DNA from 4 places in the Halomonas sp. BLK-85 genome. Region 1 is predicted to be linked to each of the others. Evidence: riboswitches for the same ligand, from Rfam matches in the RefSeq annotation. Region 1 holds a riboswitch; each other region holds the start of a gene.
What was found. Region 1 has a riboswitch for thiamine pyrophosphate ahead of LL947_RS13475 (3-oxoacyl-ACP reductase). Riboswitches for the same ligand answer to the same signal wherever they lie in the genome.
Positions count from the first base shown of each region.

Region 2: linked by a shared signal. The riboswitch ahead of LL947_RS10060 (SLC5/6 family protein) and the one ahead of LL947_RS13475 (3-oxoacyl-ACP reductase) in region 1 are both predicted to bind thiamine pyrophosphate.
Region 3: linked by a shared signal. The riboswitch ahead of thiM (hydroxyethylthiazole kinase) and the one ahead of LL947_RS13475 (3-oxoacyl-ACP reductase) in region 1 are both predicted to bind thiamine pyrophosphate.
Region 4: linked by a shared signal. The riboswitch ahead of tenA (thiaminase II) and the one ahead of LL947_RS13475 (3-oxoacyl-ACP reductase) in region 1 are both predicted to bind thiamine pyrophosphate.

Region 1 is NZ_CP087731.1:2,948,900-2,954,354, forward strand. Features, by position in the region: gene LL947_RS13465 (DUF3015 family protein) at 244-735, shown strand; gene LL947_RS13470 (Lnb N-terminal periplasmic domain-containing protein) at 812-2,668, shown strand; TPP riboswitch at 2,789-2,889, shown strand; gene LL947_RS13475 (3-oxoacyl-ACP reductase) at 2,938-3,717, shown strand; gene LL947_RS13480 (NAD(P)-binding protein) at 3,757-4,989, opposite strand; gene LL947_RS13485 (acyltransferase family protein) at 5,284-5,455, shown strand, end outside.
Region 2 is NZ_CP087731.1:2,224,980-2,230,434, forward strand. Features, by position in the region: gene LL947_RS10060 (SLC5/6 family protein) at 1-1,329, opposite strand, end outside; TPP riboswitch at 1,319-1,429, opposite strand; gene LL947_RS10065 (peroxidase-related enzyme) at 1,481-2,071, opposite strand; gene LL947_RS10070 (CoA-acylating methylmalonate-semialdehyde dehydrogenase) at 2,171-3,670, opposite strand; gene LL947_RS10075 (hypothetical protein) at 3,639-3,896, opposite strand; gene LL947_RS10080 (winged helix-turn-helix domain-containing protein) at 3,844-4,059, opposite strand; gene LL947_RS10085 (response regulator transcription factor) at 4,501-5,244, opposite strand.
Region 3 is NZ_CP087731.1:2,813,390-2,818,844, forward strand. Features, by position in the region: gene LL947_RS12765 (metal ABC transporter solute-binding protein, Zn/Mn family) at 1-898, shown strand, start outside; gene LL947_RS12770 (cupin domain-containing protein) at 1,034-1,714, shown strand; gene LL947_RS12775 (DUF6164 family protein) at 1,695-2,060, opposite strand; gene gloA (lactoylglutathione lyase) at 2,063-2,596, opposite strand; gene LL947_RS12785 (DUF2237 family protein) at 2,738-3,112, shown strand; gene LL947_RS12790 (hypothetical protein) at 3,218-3,562, shown strand; TPP riboswitch at 3,606-3,733, shown strand; gene thiM (hydroxyethylthiazole kinase) at 3,763-4,572, shown strand; gene thiE (thiamine phosphate synthase) at 4,562-5,188, shown strand; gene LL947_RS12805 (DMT family transporter) at 5,166-5,455, opposite strand, start outside.
Region 4 is NZ_CP087731.1:67,319-72,773, forward strand. Features, by position in the region: gene LL947_RS00285 (lysophospholipid acyltransferase family protein) at 1-47, shown strand, start outside; gene fabB (beta-ketoacyl-ACP synthase I) at 143-1,360, opposite strand; gene fabA (3-hydroxyacyl-[acyl-carrier-protein] dehydratase FabA) at 1,373-1,888, opposite strand; TPP riboswitch at 2,310-2,474, shown strand; gene tenA (thiaminase II) at 2,556-3,224, shown strand; gene LL947_RS00305 (EamA family transporter) at 3,335-4,255, opposite strand; gene LL947_RS00310 (ABC transporter permease) at 4,349-5,053, shown strand; gene LL947_RS00315 (ATP-binding cassette domain-containing protein) at 5,050-5,455, shown strand, end outside.

The sequences.
Region 1 (5,455 bases):
TTGTGTGCGATATAGCTTACACAAGGTGTCGGCTTTTACTGACATAACCAAATAATAATTTGGAGTAGTATAAATTCGTTAAAAGTTATTAACTTTTAACAACATATTAAAACCAAGCAAAGCTTTACGTTCTTGTCTTTACGGCTTGCGCAGCAAGTAGTGACGTAGAGTTTCGGGATTCACTGGCCCATTCCATCAGATAAATAATAAGGTCAGTACACTCAACACCAAGGAACTTAAAACATGAAGTTTGTAACAATTTCTGCGGCTGCTCTAGTTGGCAGCTTTATGATTCTGGGCACGAGCAATGTTTCTGCCAATGAAGATATCAACCCTTGGCAACATTGCGGTATTGGTGCAGCCATCTTTGATGACAACGAGACTGCCGCGGCTCTTTCTAACGTTATATGGGACCTTGGTACCACTGCGGTGACCTCTGCCACCATCTCACCCGACACCTGTAATGGTCAAAACGTCAATGTTGCAAAATTCATCGATGCAACTTATGAACAGTTGGCCATGGAAACTGCCATGGGTGACGGTGAGCATCTCTCTGCAGCCCTTGACCTGATGAACTGTGGCAGTGATTCAAGCGCAAGCGTGATTACCCATCTGCGTAGCGATCTTGAAGATGCCAGTGCAGCAACAGGTTATGCCGACCAGGCACACGCTGACAAAGCCTTTCAGTATTACAACAGCCTGAACCAGGCTGCCGCTGACTGCGCCACCAGCTAAGCCATTTAAGGGGCCGGGAAAACCTCTGGGCCCCTACTCTCCCTCCCTCCAGAATCTCTACAAGGATAAACCGATTATGCGACGCCTTCTGGTGGCGCCACTGATGTTGTTATGTCTGGACATCAGTGTCGGACAGGCTTCCGATGCACCATTATCGGAGCATCCTCAATGGCTATCGCTGCTCCATTTCGATAATAACAGTCTGTTCAGCGAACCACGCAGTGCCGTTCTGGATGGCAACTTTTTCCTGGCAGACAGCGGCCACCAAGATCCTGCCGCTGAACTCGATGCAACATTAGCGGCACTCCGCAGTGCCCCAGAAGAGGGTAAACCCCATGCCCGCTGCCGTTTTCCTGCACGTGCCCTTTGGCTGAGCAGCCAGACCGGCGAGCGGTGGCCAGATGCTGATTGCCCAGAATGGGAAACCTGGCAGCAACAACACGCCGGTGCCGAGGTAGGTTTGATGTTTGCCTCTGGTTACCTGGGCAACCCTGCCTCTTTCTTTGGCCATCTGATGATACATCTGGAACAGCAAGGCGCGCAGCAGGATGCTCCATTGTCGCGGCTTCTGGATACCAGCCTCAACTTCGGTGCCAACGTGCCCGAGAATGAAAACATTGCAGCTTATATGGCCAGGGGACTATTCGGTGGTTACGAGGCAAGATATTCCCGTGCGCCTTTCTACCGTAACACTGCACTTTATTCCGAACGCGAAATGCGCGATCTCTGGCACTATCAGCTATCACTGTCAGACACCAGGCGACAACTTTTGGTGGCTCACTTGTTCGAAGTGATCGGCCAGAACTACGACTACCTTTTTCTGAGCGAGAATTGCGCTTCGCGCATCGCCCGCACGCTGGAACTCGTTATCGAGGAAGACCTGACGCCAGACAATGCTCCATGGGTGGCTCCTGAAACGCTGGTTCGTGCCATCAGCCAGGCAACCATCGAGGGCCAACCATTATTAAAGAAAACACAGCATGTGCCCTCACGAAGGCTGCAAACTGAATGGCGCTTTCAGGCATTGACTGCGCAGGAGCAGGAAGCGGCTCAGGCGTTATGGCCTGCAATTGACACACTCAACCTCTCAGCGCCTGCTTTTCAAGAACTGAATACTGCCAGTCAGACAGCCGTATTGGATACGTTATTAGGGCACGCTGCGTTCCTGCGACAGACTGGCGATGAACCTGAGATAGCCGAGCTTGAGAGGCAGCTGCTACAGGCTCGCCTGAAACGTCCAACTTCAGGCAGGCAAGCAAAACCAGGTGACCGGGTGCCGCTACATGACGTCAATTCACCCGCTCTTATACGCCTTGAAGGTATATATAATGAAGAGCTTGGCGCAGCAGGCCGGTTAACCTTTCGGCCTCTGCAATATGACCTGCTCGACAGCAATGATACCCGCATGCCCAGCGCTGCTTTAGAAATAGGACGTATTGAAATTGATGTCGACCAGGATGAGCCAAGGCTAAGTCGCCTGGTACTGTTTGATGTTACCAACTTGCACGCGCGCAGCGTTCCCTTGCCGGCACTACCCAATGTGGCATGGCACGCCTCGGGTGAGATCCTACCCAGTCATCTGGGCTGCCAGCATTGCCTGGAAGGTCAGGTGACTCTCCTGGCCGGAAAATCCCATCGGCTAGGTCGCCATCTGCCATTCGTCATGGTCGGGGGTCGATTGCGCAGCGAACGCTACCAGGCGGGCCCTTTACCCGTCGTCAGCCAACTGGGTGTACTGTCAGACTGGGGAGCGGGTCACAGAACATTGCTCGAGATCAATCACGCCAATGCATTTAAAGGCGCGGATAGCCGCCGTACCTACCTGAAACTCCAGCACCGTCTGGCACTGGGAGATCAGATGGACATGCGTGCCGGTATTGAAGCAGATGAAGACGCTCACGAGGTGAGCCTGGGTTTTTCATGGTATTTCTAGGATCTGTTGACAACTCATTGTGATCTGGGCCGTGCTGAGCCAGGCAGGACACAGCACACCAGCAACCAATAGACGCCTCCTAGGCTAGTTGCGGTCTGGGCCGGGCGTAGGATACATTTGCTCAACGACACGGGGTGCCCTGATAAGACACCAGGGCTGAGATAACACCCGCTGAACCTGATCCAGTTCATACCGGCGAAGGGATGTCATACACGCGGCCATTCATGTCCTCGGTAGGCATCCTTGCCATTTACAGGGAACCTGCCCAGATGCCTACATCTCTTGCGTTACCGCTTCACCAACACGTTGTGCTGATTACCGGCGCCAGCCGCGGCCTGGGCGCATGCCTGGCGCGTACCTTTATGGCCGAAGGCGCATACGTTGCCGTGAACTACCTGAACAGCCGCGAAGCGGCACAGGCCGTGGTGGCACAGGCGCCGGAGCGCGCTCTGGCCATTCAGGCGGATGTGCGCGACCCGGACGCAGTAAGCGCCATGTTCAGCGCTGTGCAGGCCCATTTCGGAAGGCCGGTAACCACCCTGATCAATAATGCACTTCCGGACTTTTCGTTTAACGGCGATGCACGCCCCACCGCCGACACCCTGAACTGGGAAAACCTTGATCAACAGCTGCAGGGTACGGCACGTAGTGCACTCAACACCATACAGGCAGCGCTGCCAGGCATGCGTCAGCAGGGCACCGGGCGGATTATCAATATTGGCACCAACCTTTTCCAGAACCCGGTGGTCCCCTACCACGACTATACGGCGGCCAAGGCCGCGCTGCTCTCGCTTACGCGTACGTTGTCCAACGATCTGGGGCCTGACGGCATCACGGTCAACATGCTGTCGGGTGGGCTGCTGCGCACCACGGATGCCTCTGCCGCGACGCCTGAGGCTGTTTTTGACCTCATCGCTGCGAATACGCCCTTGCGCCGGGTCACCACCCCGGAAGAGTTTGCCGATGCGGCCCTGTTTTTTGCATCGCCCTGGAGCCGAGCGGTCACTGGCCAGAACCTGGTGGTGGATGGCGGACTGGTCAAGAACTGATATCGCCAGGGTGATGGCCGCGTGAATGATGGCTCAGCGCTACACATCACCCATGGCCTGGGCACGAATAGCATCTGCCGCATGGGTTCCGGATAGCAGCGCGCACTCACAGCTGCCCATTCGCGCACTGGTACTGGTGTAGTCCCCACAGAAAGCCACTCGGGAGGTGGGACAAAGCGATAGTGCCCCTGGCAAAGGCTGCCCCTCGGGAAAGGCATTACCCCAACGGTGCAGCAATGGGCCCAACCCATAGCGCGATTTTTCAATGACTGGCATCCCAGGGATGTCGCCTAGCGCGGTTAACATTTCATCGACAATGGCCTCTTCTCGAGCGCTATCCGATGAGGCATCACCCACCCTTGCCGCACTGGATGAAGCCCCATATACCCCGGCATTGCCCCGGGCGTAATCGATCGTGGAGTGCAAAACCACCGAGCAACTCTCCGGGCCACACGGCTGGATTGAAATCTTGGCCAGAACACTGTGGTGCTCGACCCGGCCATCATTGAAACCCAGACGCTGCCATTGCTCAGCCTCATTACCGGTGCAGTGCATCAAGACTGTGAGCACCGGCGCTGCCGTTTGCCCGGCGATGACCGCAAGGGCTTCGTTTAACTGCGCGTCTGCAAGCTGCGAAGCCACTGCGACAAGCGGCGGCTCACCCCCAAAGGTGTCCGACCAGCGTGGATGGGCGACACCACTACCGGCCACCACCAGCCAGTCGGCACGCCCGACCTCTTCGGCGTTTTTATCCCGAAGTATCCAGGGAGCCTCCTCGCCATCTGATCGCGATAGCCCCCTGATCATGGTTGAATACGCTGAATTGATGCGCGGCAGGCGTGCGTTGTGATCATCAAGCATCAGAGCCCCGGCGATGGCGGCCATCTCGCCGTTGATACCGGTAATCAGCGCTTCACCGGCCAGCCGCTCACGGCGCTGGCAAGCGCCGGTGTTGCCATCGAGCACACAGCGAACCCCCGTATAGGGCGTGATGCCATCACCCAATGATGACAACAGCTCCAGCCCCTCAGAGGTCGTGATATCCGCATAGGGCGCTCCGTGGTTGATGCCCAACGCCGGGATCGCCCGTGTCTTTCGGGTTGAAGCCCGGCCACCGGGGCCACGGCCGATCTCGTAGAGCGTGATGCGGTCAAGTTGCTCAGGCATCGTCAGTGACAGCTGTCTTGCCGCGGCAGCGCCGGCGATGCCATTGCCGATGATGGCAACGCTGAGACCAGGCTTCGAAAAAGAATCAGAAGAGGAAGAGACCATTGATATAGACACCTTGTATATCAGATATTTAAAGAATGCCTTTCGCGCTTAACCGGGCACAAGGATGACACACATTTGACACTACCAAAAAAAGGTCTGCGCATTAACATAAGCCTCTGAAAGGGACACTATACGTATGGGCGCCGCTCAACGCGAAGCCCCCTGGCCATTAACGTTTCCGGGAATGCCGCGCAATGACGCGACAAACGCTTTGATTTGAGGTCATAGGCGATAACCATCAGGGTAATGTTCTGGCAGCGCATGCGGGATACCCCCGGATATAAGGAGATGCGAATGGCGATAACCTGGAATGAAAGGCCCCAGCTTCCCAAGGCCGACGGTCGTATTGCAGCGATTGATCTGGCCCGCGGCATCGCCATCGGCTTGATGATCGTCAGTCACTCCGTCAGTGGCCTGGTCGGCATTCGTAACGTGCCGGAGTGGGGCATGGTGCCGATTCACCTGC
Region 2 (5,455 bases), 720 kb from region 1:
CCCGGCAAACGGCGCCAGGGTAGGAATACTGTTGGGAAAGCTGGCCGCCAGCAGCCCAGCACTGAAGCTGCCCTGCATCACCCAGCCGGGCAGGATGGCGCCGAGCATGCCAGCAAGCCCGCCGGCAATGGCCGCAAACGGCGTCATCCGCTGCCACAGGCCAAGCAATACCGGCACCACGATGGCAGCGCACAGCAGGTCGGCGATCAGGAACAGCCGCAGTACCGAAACGCCCTGCAGTGCCAGGATCACCACCGGCACCATCAGGGCCACCGTGGCCCAGCGGGCCAGGGGCAGCGAGCCGCCCCGGGTAGAGAACTGTTCGCTGGCCAGCGAGGCAATGGCGTTTTGCAGGGTATCCACGCTGGAGGCCACCAGAGTGACCGCCAGGACCAGCGCCGGTAGCGCCAGCCAGGCGGGGGCTTCGGAAAGCAGCGCGAAGAACGGAATCGGCGGTTCGCCGAGGGCCACCCCGCTCATGGCGGCAATAATGCCCAGGCCACCAATCACCATTACCACGACCACAGTGGCACCGCCGCCCAGCCAGGCGCCCCGCGCCAGGCTGTGGTTATCTTCTGCCGCCCACACTCGCTGCCAATAGCCCTGATGGAAAAGATTGGCGGCAGTCACCGCAATCACCAAGGTCAAGGCCACGCTTAGCGCACTGCCCAGTGGCGCCGAGGGCATGGCTACTTCACTGGGCAGCGCCGGCAGGGCCGTTAACGCCACGCCGCCGACAATCACCAGCAGGGCCATCAGCAGCCAGGCCTGCCAGCGGTCGGTGGCCAGGCTGGCGCGCAGGCCACCCACGGCGGTGTAGAGCAGTGTGGTCAGCGCTACACCCATCACCACCAGCGCCGGCGGCACATCCGAGAGCAGCGCGGTAATCGCGCCGATGGCGGTGAGCTCGGCGGCCAGAAAACAGGCCATATAGGCCACCGAGACCAGCGACACCCAGTGACGCACGCCACGGCCGTAGCAAGCCTCGGCAAACTCGGCAATGCTGCGCCCCTGGGGCAAGGCGCGGCGGATTTTCGGGCCGTAGAGGCCCAGCACAATAAACGGCAGCGCCGAGCCAATGGCGTAGCCGGCCAGGGCCACCGGGCCGACAAAGGCGCCAATCTCGGGGGGTGCAAACAGAATCCAGGCGCCCATGCCGGAAGCCAGAAAGGACAGGCCGATGGTCAGTGAGGATTGCGAGTTGCGCGCCGACAGATAGTCATCCACGGCATTGGCACCGTTCAGGCTGTTGGCCCGACGTGCCCGCAGGCCCAGAAATGCAAAGCAGAAAAGTGCCGCGCCAAGCGCAGCGGCGGTCAGGTATGGCATGTCGCACTTCCTCCGCCGGTATTAACCGGATCAGGTTCCAGGGTCTGCAGCGCGAACGAACGCTTGCCTTCTCAGCCGGATGGCTCCCCTGGCGACAGTGAATGTAAGTTGTCTTAATTATTGTTGCGGATTGATGGGCCAGAGTAAAGCGTCAGGAGTTATCTCGCGGCACCCGACCCAGCATGTAGAACTCCGGATTCGGCGGCGTACCGGTCAGGGTGACCAGACGGTTGGATAAGCCAAAAAAGGCGGTGATGGCGCCAATATCCCAGATATCGTCACGGGTGAAGCCGACCGCCGCCAGCCGCGCTTCCCAGTCGTCGGTCAGCTCGCCTACGTCCAGCCCGCAGTGCAGGGCAAAATCCAGCATCACCCGATGGCGCTCGCTGATCGGCGCGGTGCGATGGTTGATGGCCACCTGGTCGGCCAGCAGCGGGTCCTTACTGTAGATACGTACCAGGGCGCCGTGGGCCACCACGCAGTAAAGGCAGCGATTGCGGGCACTGGTAGCCACCACGATCATTTCCTTTTCGGCCTTGGTCAGGGTATCGGCTTCCCGCTCCATCAGCGCATCGTGGTAGGCAAAAAAGGCGCGGAACTCGTCCGGCCGATGGGCCAGCATCAGAAATACGTTAGGCACGAAACCGGCTTTTTCCTGCACAGCGAGGATGGTGTCGCGAATATCGGCGGGCAGATCGGTGAGCGCTTCCGGCACGCCAAAACGGCTGAGTGAGCTGTTCATGGTAGCTCCTTGTTGTTGTTACAGGTGATTTGACAGCATAACGCCCCGTCGAGGCGGGGCGTTGTGTTGCAGTCGGGCTCTAGGCTAGTGCTTGGCCGGTCAGCTTAGCGAGATGGTGCTGTTGATGCCGCTGGAGACGTTTTCCGGCTCAAACCAGCGGGCGGTGACCGTCTTGGTTTGTGTCCAGAAAGCAATGGCCTGCTTGCCGTTGGGCCCCAGATCACCCAGCTTGGAACCGCGTGAGCCGGTGAAGCTGAAATAGGCGACCGGCACCGGGATGGGCACGTTGATGCCGATCTGGCCAACATCGATATCGGTCTCGAAGCGGCGGGCAACCCAGCCGGAATTGGTGAAAATGGAGGTGCCGTTACCGTTGGGGTTGGCATTGATGAAGGCAATGGCGTCATCCAGGGTTTCAACGGATACCACACACAGCACCGGGCCAAAGATTTCTTCGCGGTAGATGGCCATATCAGCGGTGACATCGGCAAACAGGGTCGGGCCGACAAAGTTGCCGTCCGGGTAACCTTCCACCGTGCAGCCGCGGCCATCGACCAGCAGACTTGCGCCTTCCTGTTCACCCGCGCTAATCAGGCGCTCGACGCGCTCCTTGGCCTGGGGCGATACCAGGGGCCCGAGATCGGCGTCGCGCTGGGTACCCGGCCCTATCTTCATGCCCTTGGCACCGGCAACAATATCACCGAGCCATTCCCGCGCCTCGCCCACCAGCACCACCACGGAATTGGCCATGCAGCGCTGGCCGGCTGCCCCAAAGGCCGAGCCCAGGAGGTTATTGATCGCCTGGCTGCGGTTGGCATCCGGCATCACCACACAGTGGTTCTTGGCGCCCAGCATGGCTTGCATGCGCTTGCCCGCGACGGCGGAGCGGTTGTAGAGCAGCGCGCCCACGTGGCTGGAACCGATAAACGACAGCGCCTTGATATCCGGGTGATCGGCAATCTGGTTGGCCACGTCCGGCCCGCCGTGCACCACGTTCAGGACACCGGCCGGAATACCGGCTTCGTGGGCCAGTTCGACCAGGCGCATGGTGGAAGTCGGGTCCTGCTCGGAGGGCTTGAGCACAAAGGTATTGCCGGTAGCAATCGCCAGCGGGAACATGAAGCACGGCAGCATGATCGGGAAGTTGAAGGCGGTAATGCCGGCGCCGACGCCCAGCGGCTGGTGCATGGTGTAGACATCCACTTCGCTGGCGGCGTTCTCGGCCAGCTCGCCCAGCTGCAAGGAGGTTATCGAGCAGGCGTGCTCGACCACTTCCAGGCCACGGCCCACTTCACCTTCGGCATCCGGCAGGGTCTTGCCATGTTCCTCGGTGATCAATGCTGCCAGCTCAGCGGTGTTGTCACGAATCAGCGCCTGCAGCTTGAGCATGATGCGCATGCGCTTGCCCAACGGTACCTTGCGCCATGTCTGGAAGGCTTCCTTAGCGCTGGCCACCGCACGCTCCACCTCTTCCGCACTACAGAAAGGCACCCGGGCCACCACTTCCTGGGTGGCCGGGTTGACGACGTCACGCCAGTCCTGACTTTGTGATTGTACTGGCTGGCCATCAATAAACATGGGGATTTCGCGAATCGGCATTGCATCTCTCCAGTTGGCTGGCGCGCTCCTTGAGGGGCGGCGCTCTTGTATTTATCGGGCGCCCCTGCCGGCGCGCCACAGGAAACAGGATAGTGGTAACAGGATTCATGGTATAGCAGGAAGTTAACGTAAGCGTCAAGATTTGGGGAAGGCGGTCGATATAAAAGGCTTGGTCACAGCGAACCGTATCTCTTTTTAGCGCGATACAGCCGATATCCATGGCCATAAACGGACTCCAGAATCCAGTGAGATTCTCCGCTCATACCCAGTTTCTTACGTATACGATGTATATGGACATCGAGGGTGCGAGTATTGGTTACCTGGCTCAACCCCCAGACATACTCGTAAAGACAGGAGCGCGACAATACAGTGCCTGAACGACTGAGCACTACATACGCCAACTTGCGTTCTTGACGCGTCAAGGCGACTGGTTGGCCGTTAACGTAAGCAACCTCGTTTGTCTCATCCAGGCGAATATTGCCAAAGTCAAATCAGTTTTCTCAGCTTCACGTAACAAACTGCACAGTCGTCGTCACTCGCAATATTTATAAAATTCCCACCCGGTTCAAACGGTACTGTTTTGAAAAAAGATAACATCTAGCGGGATGGCCTCTTCTGGTTCACACAAGGAAGCAATGTATCAAGAACATATTACCGCGAATATTATAAATAATTAATTTAACAAATACTGATATATAGAGCGCTGACAGAAAAGAAGACGCTATAACAGCCAGGATGATTATTTTACTCGCTCAGGCAGAAATATGCTGCCGAACCGATAGTTATCAATCCGGACAGCCGAGAGTCTCGTGAGTGCTTTGAAAAGATATCTACGCTGACGGGCTTGTCGAATACAATTTCGGCCCGGTGCGTTCGAGCCGATAGCCATGGCCGTAAACGGATTCCATGTACCATTCGTGCTCACCGTTCAGGCTGAGTTTTTTACGTATCCGGTGAATATGCACATCCAGCGTGCGCGTTTTGTCTGTTTGCGTCATCCCCCACACATATTCGTACAGATAGGAACGCGAAAGAATACTGCCAGAGCGGCTAAGCAGCACGTACGCCAACCTGATTTCCTGGCGAGTAAGTGCCACAGGCACTCCTAGAACGTAGGCAAGCTCATTCTTTTCATCGAGTACGATGCTGCCAAAATCGAGATCCTTTTCCTGGGCATCGCGCAGGGAACTGAAAGACTGACGCCGAAAAGCTGAAAAAGTGCGTGCGGTCAACTCTGCCGGGCGGAAGGGTTTACTAATGAAGTCATCAGCACCTGCATCCAGTGCTTTAACAATATCCTTTTCTTCATCACGTTGCGTCAGCATGATAATCGACGGTAGCGAGTCGAGAAATTCTTCCATCCAGTTGAGCAACTCGATGCCGGTTTTGTCTGGCAGGTTCCAGTCCAGCACTACCACATCAAACGTCTCTTGACTGGCCTTGCCAATAAAATCCGCCCCCGTCTGAAAAGCAGTTATGTCGGCTGTCAAACCACGTTTACTGAAACCTTTGACAAGAGCGCTGCTGGCAAGCCTGAGGGCAATTGGATCATCTTCAACGATGGCTACACGCATGGTCTTTATTTCCGTTTAACTGTTGTAGAGATGACACTGGTCCTTCTTTTAGTAACGCTATTTATTAACAATCGTGCCTATATATAACACGTATCTTTAAGAACAAGCCAATACGAAATAATTATTGGTATATTGTAGACATTTTACCATTCTGATAAAAACGCCATGGCCCATGACCCCCAGCAAATTAGCAGGTCTTAAAGGGGCATTT
Region 3 (5,455 bases), 140 kb from region 1:
GCTGTTTGAAGGCTGGATGGAACGCCTGATTGATGCCAGTGATTATAGTGGGCCCCTGGTAACCGCAACCCAGGGCGTTGATGCGCGTGCTTTCACTCCTCAGGCAGAGGATGAGCACTCGGAACATGATGAGCATAAGCATGACGACCATGGGCATGACGACCATGGACATGACGACCATGGGCACGACGACCATGGGCACGACGACCATGGGCATCACGATCATGAAGGCCATGCCCACGGCAATGAAGACCCTCACGCCTGGCAGGATATGCAGCAGGCCCAGGTTTATGTGGCCAATATCCGCGATGGGCTGATTGAAGCCGATAGCGACAATGCCGACACTTACCGTGCCAATGCTGAGCGCTACCTGGAAGAAATGGCCGAAGTGGATAGTGAGATGCGCGACCTGCTGAGCGAGATTCCGGCATCGACCACGATTATTACCGGGCATGATTCGTTTGGGTATTTTGCCAACGCCTATGGGTTGCGCTTTCTCTCACCGGTCGGGCTTTCTACCGAGGCGGACCCCAGCGCTGCCAGCATTGCCGATCTGGTGGATGTGATTGAGGATCAGGATGTGCAGGCGCTGTTCCACGAGAACATGACCAATCAGTCGATCATTACCCAGCTGGCCGAGGAAACCGGCCTGCCGATTGCAGGCACCCTGTATGCAGATGCGCTGGCCAGCGAGGGTGAGGCGAGCACCTACCTGGGAATGATGCGCCATAATGCCGAGGTGCTGAATGCTGCACTGGCGCAGCCGGGCCATGATGATCACCACGCCAGCAACCATGACGACCATGACGACCATGACGACCATGACGACCATGACGACCATGACGACCATGACGACCATGACGACCATGACGACCATGACGACCAGCATGATCATTGACCGTGAGACAGACATAACAATGTAAACGATTGGATACCGCCCTCGGGCGGTATTTTTTTGGATTGCATTTCACGCAAGAGACGCCGAAACTTGTTTCCCGAACCCTGCCATTCCCCGATTGCAAGAGCTCAAGCCATGCGTGTAAACGCCGATTTTAATGACTTTGCCTGTATCACACCGGAACGCTATCAATGGGTCACGTCCCCCAGTGCGGGTGTGGAACGGATGATGCTGGACCGCATTGGTGACGAGGTGGCCCGCGCCACCAGCCTGGTTCGCTACGCGCCTAACACCCAGTTCAGCCGCCATACTCACGGCGGCGGCGAAGAAATACTGGTGCTTGAAGGCGTTTTTGCTGATGAGCATGGCCGCTACCCGGCGGGCAGTTACCTACGCAACCCTGTGGGTACGGGGCACACGCCGCGAATTGGCGATGAAGGCGCCCTGATCCTGGTCAAACTGCACCAGTTCGACCCTGACGACATCCTCCAGCTGGCCGTGCCGGCCCACCGCCTGCCCTGGCAGCCTGACCGTCGTGCAGGCATCACCTACAAGATGCTGCATACCTATGGCGGTGAACGGGTCAGCCTGGAGCGCTGGGAGGCAAACACACAGGTGACTTATCCGCCGCTGGGTGGCGGCCTTGAGCTGTTTGTGCTGCAAGGTTCGCTGATCAGTGATGGCAATGAGTACATACAAGGCAGCTGGTGCCGTTTCCCCTGCGGTGCTGCCCCACAGCTTGAAGCTGGCAGTGAAGGTGTGCAGCTATATCTTAAACGTGGCCACCTGGCGGTTGTTAACGCGCCAGACCAATAAACGGCAGCAGCGTCAGCAGCACGATCAGCGCCACCCCCAGGATCACCAGGGTGAACTGGACGGGATGCTGTAGCAGGCGTTGCCAGAAGCTGGATACCTCGCCTCTGGCCAACGCCTCTGCGTGTTCGCGGCGGGCCTTTTCCAGGCGGCTTGTCTGATAGTCCTTGAGCACAGCTTCTGCGGCTTCTTTCTGGCGTCTGTCGCGCAGCCAGATGGCGTCTACCCCCAGACGGAAAAACCCCGCCTGGGTCTCATAGGTATCAAAGCCGTGTTCTTCCAGCAGCTGGCGAACTTCCATGGCTTCTTCATCGGTCACATGGCGCAACCGGAACAGCAGATGTGCCATGCTCAGTCGCCCTTGTTGGCCATGCGGTCTGGCTGTATCACTTCGATCCAGTAACCATCTGCATCCTTGACGAAGATCACGTCCTGCATCTTGCCCTGGTCAGCGCGTTTGACGAAGGTGACATCGTGTTCGTCAAACCAGGCCTGGGCGGCTTCAAGGTTCGGCACGCAAAAGCAGATGTGCCCAAAGCCCTGCGGTTCGGCGTTGCCATCATGGTAGGCAAAATCCGGCTGATCTTCCGTGCCCCAGTTGTGCGTCAATTCCAGCAGGCCTTTCTGGCTGAAGGTCCAGGCCGTGCGGGCTGAAGTATCGTCCGGCACCTCGTCCCCGTCTTCCAGGTTGGCCAGGAAGTAGAGAGAAAACTGCATCTCTTCAAAATCCAGCCGGCGCATGACCTGCATACCGAACACTCGGGAATAGAATGCCAGGGCACGTTCTGGGTCCTTGATGCGTAGCATTGTATGGTTAAGACGAAAGCCCCTGGTTTCTTCAGGCGTTGGCGCCACGCCAGGATGATGCTCACCGCTGAAAGCCATGTCAGACTATCCTTTTAGGCTTATACATGAAGTTGCTCATGTAATATATAAAATATATTTTCATAGACGTATCTTTGCAGTATGCAGGCAATACACTGAAACACGCAACGGGCGAGCCAGCCCCCTTTTGGAGTCGATTCGATGTCACGTGACCGTAACGTATTGGGCGAACCGCTGACCCCTTGCTGCCATGACCCGGTTACCGGGTTTTACCGCGATGGCTTTTGCCGTGTCGGCCCTAATGACCATGGCGTGCATGCCGTGTGTGCCATGGTGACTGAGGAGTTTCTGGCCTTCTCACGCGCGCAGGGCAACGATCTGGTGACCCCTCACCCGGAGTTTGGCTTCCCTGGCCTCAATCCTGGCGATCGCTGGTGCCTGTGTGCCAGTCGCTGGAAGGAAGCAGCCGTAGTGGGCCTGGCTCCTCCGGTTATTTTATCTGCCACCCATGAAAAAGCCTTGGATGTTATCCCCCTGATTCAACTGCAACAACACGCCCTGGATGCGGTTCGTTAGTGAATTTAACGCCGGGATGGCTGGCAAAGATTGACGATTGCTCTACACTGATTTATCAAAAGCTGTACAAAATATTTTACGCAGTTCCGTCTGCAGGAGTTCATCATGACGAGTATCGATTACCAGATAGGCGACCGCCTAAGCTATCGCCAACTGGCACATGCGCTACATAATGGCTTTTCACCCATCGTTGAGGTGGAATCCATGGACGGCATCTATACCGTCCGTTTCCACCACGCCAATGGTGTATCAGAACTGAGTGACAACGAGGGTCGTGTTGTGTCGTTTCTGGGCACTGGTGAAATCCGCGACAAACTGGGTCAACTCGGTCTAGAGCATGGTGTGCTGACGTTTGCTGACCAGTGCGGTGATGAAATGATCGGGGTTCCCGGCCGTGCCATGTCGCCGGATGAAATGCTGACCTATGGAACACGCATCGCTTTTAAATGAAGAATTCGCCAGCCTAGCGATGTTCAGTTAGACTTTTGCCTTGAAGTAACGACAGGGGCGCTTGAACGGTCACCTTGGCCTGACGACCAAGATAAGACAGCTTCAAGCTGAGACGCACCCTCACTACCTGATCCGGATAATACCGGCGTAGGGAGTCGTGGGGGCGAATGCTCCCACTGCCTCCCGCCCGGGAGGAATGTATGACAACAGCGCACCTGGGCCAACACCTGGCCTGCCTCCATCAAACTCCCCCCTTAACGCATTGCATCACTAACTATGTGGCGATGAATAGCAGCGCTAACATCCTGCTGGCCCTGGGAGCGTCACCGGCTATGCTGCATGCTGAGCAGGAAGTGGCTGAGTTTGTAAAACTTTCTTCAGCGCTTTCAGTGAACATTGGCACAATTTCCGCTCCCTGGGCCACTGGTATTCAGCTAGCTGCCCGCACGGCTCAGGCGTCTGGTACGCCCTGGGTGCTGGACCCCGTTGCCGTCGGCGCCACCGCCTACCGCCAGCAACTTTGCGCTGAGCTGCTCGCCTTCAGGCCCACTGTGATACGCGGCAATGCCTCTGAAATTCTCAGTCTTAATGGCGTTGCCAACCCGGGACGCGGCGCCGATAGCACGGCGAGTTCAGACGATGCCTACACGGCTGCTCTCCAGTTGGCCAGGCAACAGGGCTGCATTGTGGGCGTCAGCGGTGAGACGGATATCATCACCGATGGGCAGCGATCATTACGCCTGTATGGCGGCCACTCCCTGATGCCCAGAGTCACTACCCTGGGCTGCGGGCTGAGTGCTGCGGTAGCAGCGTTTGTAGGCGCTAACCCATCATCGCCGTGGATGGCGACTGCCGCCGCCTTTGGCTGTTTTGCTCTGGCCGGCGAGCGAGCAGGCCAGAGGGCCAAGGGCCCAGGGAGCTTTACCCCTGCTTTTCTGGATGCCCTTTATCAGCTGACCCCTCAGGATCTGGACACCTGTTTGAAAATGGAGCCAATGAATGTCGCTTGATCTCTCACTGTATCTGGTAACGGATGCAGGCTTATGCACTGAAAAAGGCCTTGAACGTACCGTCGAAGAAGCGGTAACCGGAGGGGTAAGCATTGTCCAGTTGCGCGACAAGCAGGCCAGCGATGTGGCCATGATCGAGCAGGCCAGGCGGTTGAAAAGCCTGTTGGCAGGAACCGGTGTTCCACTGATCATCAATGACCGCCTTGAGGTGGCGATTGCCAGCCAGGCGGATGGCCTGCATGTCGGGCAAACCGATGCCACCATCGAGCAGGCGCGTCAGGCCCTGGGAAAAGAGGCGATTATTGGCCTATCCGTCAACACCTTGACACAACTTTCCAGAGCGCCGGCCAGCCTGCTGGATTATTTCGGTTTTGGCCCTGTGTTTGCCACCCCCAGCAAAGGGGATCACGAGCCGCCTATCGGCTTTGATGGCCTGGCCGCATTGGTCTCGGCAAGCCCGCTGCCGGGGGTTGCCATTGGCGGGCTGAAGACCGCGCATATACGCGCTGCCAAGCGCAGTGGTGCTGCCGGTGTTGCGGTCATTTCGGCTATCTGTGGGCAAACCTCACCTCGCGACAGTGCCCAACATCTGGCTAGGCAGTGGGCCGACGCTTGAGGCTGGTGCGGCGGTCGTGGTGGGCAATCGCCAGGCCGCTGCCTATGATCAAGACGCTACCCACCAGTACCCAGATATCCGGGAGTTCGCCCCAGAACCACCAGCCCAGCAGAACGGCCCACAGCATGGCCGTGTAATCAAAGGGGGCGGCAATGGCTGCCGGGGCGTGACGAAAGGCCTGGGTAATAAACGCCGTGGCGCCAACGCCTAAAACACCTGACAGCAGAAATCCGGGCCAGTGCCATGGATAAGGCGTTTGCCATACCC
Region 4 (5,455 bases), 260 kb from region 1:
AGCTGCAGGAAATTTCAGACGTGCCGCGTCCGCTTAAAGTGTCCTGACCGCAACCGGGCTGCAAGCTCTGGAACCAGAACGGCGCCAACCTTGTGGGTTGGCGCCGTTCTGTCAGTGCCGGATTGTCGGATGCGATAGCCGATCAGCTGGCATAGCGCTGGAACACCAGGCAGGCATTGGTGCCGCCAAAGCCGAAGCTGTTGGAAAGCACGCGCTGCAGGTTAACGCCATCCCGGCGCTGGGTGACGATATCAAACCCATCCGCCTGTTCATCAAGCGTGTCAATGTTCGCTGACGCAGAGACAAAGTCATGCTTCATCATCAGCAGCGAGTAGATGGCTTCCTGCACCCCGGTCGCCCCCAGTGAATGGCCGGTAAGTGACTTGGTAGAGCTCATCGCCGGGGTAGTATCGCCGAACAGCGCACGCACTGCCTGAAGCTCGGCGACATCCCCCACCGGCGTTGAGGTCCCGTGAGTGTTGATGTAATCAATGTCGCCGTCGACAGTATCCAGGGCCTGCTGCATGCAGCGCACAGCGCCTTCGCCGGAAGGCGCGACCATGTCGTAGCCATCGGAGGTGGCGCCATAGCCCACCAGTTCGGCGTAGATGTGGGCACCCCGCGCCTTGGCATGCTCAAGCTCTTCCAGTACCAGCATGCCGCCGCCGCCGGCAATCACGAAGCCGTCGCGCGTCTGGTCGTAGGGGCGCGACGCTTTCTCAGGGGCCTCGTTATATTGGGTGGACAGGGCACCCATGGCATCGAACAGGCAGGTAAGCGTCCAGTGCTCCTCTTCGCCGCCGCCGGCAAAAACAACATCCTGCTTGCCCAGCTGGATCTGCTCCATGGCACTGCCGATACAGTGAGCCGAGGTGGCGCAGGCCGAGGAAATCGAATAGTTGACGCCCTTTATCTTGAACGGTGTGGCCAGACAGGCGGATACCGTGCTGCCCATGGTACGGGTCACGCGATAGGGGCCGACCCGGCGCAAGCCTTTCTCACGCAGTACATCAGCCGCTTCTACCTGATTGGCACTGGAGGCACCGCCCGAGCCGGCAATCAGGCCGGTGCGTTCGTTGGAGACCTGTTCTTCCGAAAGGCCAGCGTCTTCAATAGCTTGCGCCATGGAGACATAGGCATAGGCGGCCGCGTCGCCCATGAAGCGCAACAGTTTGCGGTCAATCAACTCATTCAGATCAATATCGACGCTGCCGGCAACATGACTGCGCATGCCGCGTTCGGCGTACTCTTCCTTGAAGCTAATGCCACTGCGCCCGTTCTTGAGCGCATCCAGGACCTGTTGCTGATCATTGCCGAGACAAGACACGATGCCCAGGCCGGTGACTACCACTCGTCGCATGGGAGCCTCCTGTTAAAAATTCGCAGTGGAGGTAAATAGGCCAACGCGCAGGTCGTTTGCCTGATAGATTTCACGCCCGTCGACGGTCACTGTACCGTCGGCAATGCCCAGTATCAGGCGACGGGTAATGATGCGCTTGATATTGATGTTGTAGGTAACCTTTTGAGCGCCGGGCAGAATCTGGCCGGTGAATTTGACGTCACCACAGCCCAGGGCTCGCCCGCGACCCGGGTGACCCAGCCAGCCGAGATAGAAGCCGACCAGTTGCCACATGGCATCCAGACCCAGGCAGCCAGGCATGACCGGATCGCCCGGGAAGTGGCAATCAAAAAACCACAGGTCCGGGGTGATGTCCAGTTCGGCAATAAGCTCACCTTTATTACTTTCACCGCCGTCTTCGGTAATGCTGGTAATGCGATCAAGCATCAGCATGTTGGGTGCTGGCAATTGGGCATTGCCCGGGCCAAAAAGCTCGCCGCGTGAGCAGGCCAGCAGTTCATCGCGATCAAAAGAGTGTTGCTTGGTCACTGAAACGTTCCGAATATCGAGATTATTGTTGGCCGCGTGCGGCACCCAAGCCGAAGCGGAGTGCCAGTGCACAGGCCGCAAGGCCATCACTAGTTTACTTCCCGACGCTTGCGAATGCACGTCGACTGTTCAGCCAAGACTGCCAGAATGCCTTCTTGCAAAGCCATACAAGGCACTAATGGCTTGCAGCGTGACACTTTCAGGCCGGGTGATGCAAACAGCGTTGAGGCCGGCTGATCAGCAGCACTGCGCAAATGATGCCCGATCATCGCTCAGGAAGCGAGGGCCCGTCAGAGATCTCGCCATTTTGTCATCATGGTTTACATAGCCGAAAATGGAAAAAGCCTATAAGCGATAGCCAGCTGATCCTCTAGGGTGTCTTTCTTGCATCTCACAGTGATGCCTCCTAGACTTCCTGTTCAACAGCTTGACGGGGTGCCGGTGAATCCGGCTGAGATAGCGCAGGGCGTATCCTTCTGATATTTGCCAAAGCGCTGGTCCCGCTGAACCTGATCCGGCTAATGCGCTGCGGCTTACACAAGTTCGCAGCGCGGGTACCGGCGTAGGGATCAAGCGATGGCCGCGGCTATCCTCACGCCACCTTCCGGGCCATTTTCTCGGTCTTGTGCTTACGCCTACCCTCCGGATCCTTATTTCTGGAGGCCTTATGGGTTATTGCTTTACTGATCTGACGACTAGTTGCCACACCGACTGGCGCGCCTATATTGAGCATGATTTTGTGCGTCAACTGGGCATTGCCACGCTTCCCGAACCCGCGTTTCGCCACTATCTGAAACAGGATTACCTGTTTCTGATTCACTTTGCCCGCGCCTATGCCTTGGCCGCCTATAAAAGCCCGACGCTGGCTGATCTGCGCCAGGCCCATGAAGGGTTGAAAGCCATTGTGGATGTCGAACTCGGCCTGCACGTGAGCTTTTGCCAGGAGTGGGGCATTTCCGAAGACGAGCTGGCCCAGCTGCCGGAAGCGCGCGCCACCCTGGCCTATACCCGCTACGTGCTGGATACCGGCAACCGCGGTGACCTGCTCGATCTGCACGTGGCACTTGCCCCTTGCCTGGTGGGCTATGGGGACATTGCCAACTGGCTGAATGCCCAGCCTTTTACCCTGCGTGGTGCGAAAAACCCCTATGACGCCTGGATCGCCATGTACGCAAGCGAGGAGTATCAGGCCGCCAGACAGGCCGAGCTGGAATGGCTCAACGCCCGTCTGGCTGATGTGACCCCCGCCCGCTTTGCCGAGCTTAGTCGTATCTTCCACGATGCCACTCGCCTGGAAATCGACTTCTGGCAGATGGGGCTGGATCTTGCTCATTAACCCCGCGAAGCCAGACATCACGACGAAATCCTGCCCAAGGATTCTGCCAAGGTGGCGCACTTCTGCTCCCACCCGTTCAATCGGTAAGCACTGCGCAAGCCGGTTGTTGGTCAGCGCGCGCGTGACAACCCCAGCACGATAATCCCACCGATGACCACGGCGCCGCCTACCAGCTGGCCAGGGGTCAGCATCTGCCCCAGAAAGAGATAACCCAGCAGTAGAGACGCCACCGGTTCGAAATTCATGACCGGTGCGTTTCTCGCCATATCCAGGCGCGGGACACTGATAAACAGGATGGAAAACGCGCTGCCGTACAACACTGCCAGCAGCATCAGCCCTGTCCAGCCGGTGGTGTTGTCCGGCAGGTTCATGCCGCCGGGCATCGCGCCCAGCAGCCCACCCAGGATCATGGCAATAAACACCGTCTGCATGGTCAGCCAGCTGCGTAGGGTACTGCCTACCCTGGCCAGCCGGTGTTCGGTAATCCATAGGGTGCTGGCCAGGGCGAAGGCGGCGGCCAATCCAAAGCCAATACCTGTCAGCCATTCAGGCCCCATGGCCGCCGCATTGGCCAGCCAGGCAGGAATATCAAGCACCACAAGGAGCCCGATCAGGATGGTGCCCATGATCAGGCAGCTGCGCAGTGAAGGCCGTGGCCCACCCAGCGCCCAGGTCAATAGCGCCAGCTGGAGGGGAAAGGTGTTCACCAGCAGCAGGGCGATGACCACGGGCAGGCGGGCAACCGCTGAATAGAGGCAGACGCTTTGAATGGCAATCAGCACGCCTGCGGCAAGCTGCCATGGCCAGGTGCCGGGTGGCAGCCAGAAACGCTTTTTCTGCATCATCAAAAGCGCCAGCAGGATCAGGCAGGCCACTCCTGAGCGCATCAATACCGCAAGCAACAGGCCCGTGCCATTATCAAATGCCAGCCGCGCCGCGACATGGTTGGCGGCAAACAGGGTGGCGACCGACATGATCAAGGGGATGGCCAGGTGGCGGGGCAGAACGTCAGATGATGCGGCGGAGGACATAATGTTTGATCCAACCTGAGCAGGATAATAAGCACAGCAAAGTGAAAGTCAGCCAGATCAAGCATACTATGCAGCCTATGATAGGAGAATTGAATGGCTGCAGATTCCAATGCCCTTAATGTAGCACTATCCCTGTTGATCAACCTGGATGCGGCGCTGGTCGATATCGTGCTGCTTTCCTTGCAGGTATCGCTCCTGGCGGTATGCCTGGCGGCGGTGATCGGTTTCCCCATGGGGGCGGCGGTGGCACTATGGCAGTTTCCTGGCCGCGGCCTGATGGTGGTGGCGCTGAATGCCTTGATGGGTTTGCCGCCCGTGGTAGCCGGCCTTGCCGTGTACCTGCTGCTATCCCGGGCCGGCCCGTTGGGCGAGTGGGGGCTGCTGTTTACCCCGAGCGCCATGGTGATTGCCCAGGTGGTGCTGGTACTGCCGATCCTGGCGGCGCTGTCGCGTCAGAAGGTTGAAGAACTCCTGGCTGAGTATCAGGAACAGTTTGTGTCGCTGGGTATGTCACGCCTGCGCATGATGCCGACCCTGCTGTGGGATGCGCGCTTTGCGTTGCTTACCGTGCTGTTGGCCGGATTCGGGCGGGCCAGCGCGGAAGTCGGCGCGGTCATGATGGTGGGCGGCAATATAGACGGAGTGACCCGAGTCATGACCACCTCCATTGTGCTTGAAACCAGCAAGGGCAACCTTCCGCTGGCGCTCGGCTTGGGGATCGTGCTGTTAACTCTGGTGTTGATGATCAATGCGGCGGCCTATCTCGTCGGTGAGTGGGCGCGGAGGCGAACCGGATGACCGTTTTACAGCCACTGGATACCCATGTTGACGTGTACCCACGAGCATCACTGATATTTGACCGGGTCACGTTCAGTTATCAGGGTAAACACCTGTTGGGCCCCTGCTCGTTTACGCTTCAGGGGGCTGGCCCGACCCTGGTGATGGGTCCCAACGGTGCGGGCAAAAGTTTGTTACTGCGCCTGGCCCACGGCTTGCTGGCGCCTGCGTCCGGACGCGTTCACTGGTTGCCGCAGCGCCCGCGCCAGGCCATGGTTTTCCAGCAGCCCGTCATGCTACGCCGCTCGGCCATTGCCAACCTGATGCATGCGCTGGCGGTTAACAAGACACCGCGCCGCCAGCGCCGTGAAATGGCACATGCGGCGCTGACGCGCTTCGGCCTGGCAGCCAGTGCGGAGACGC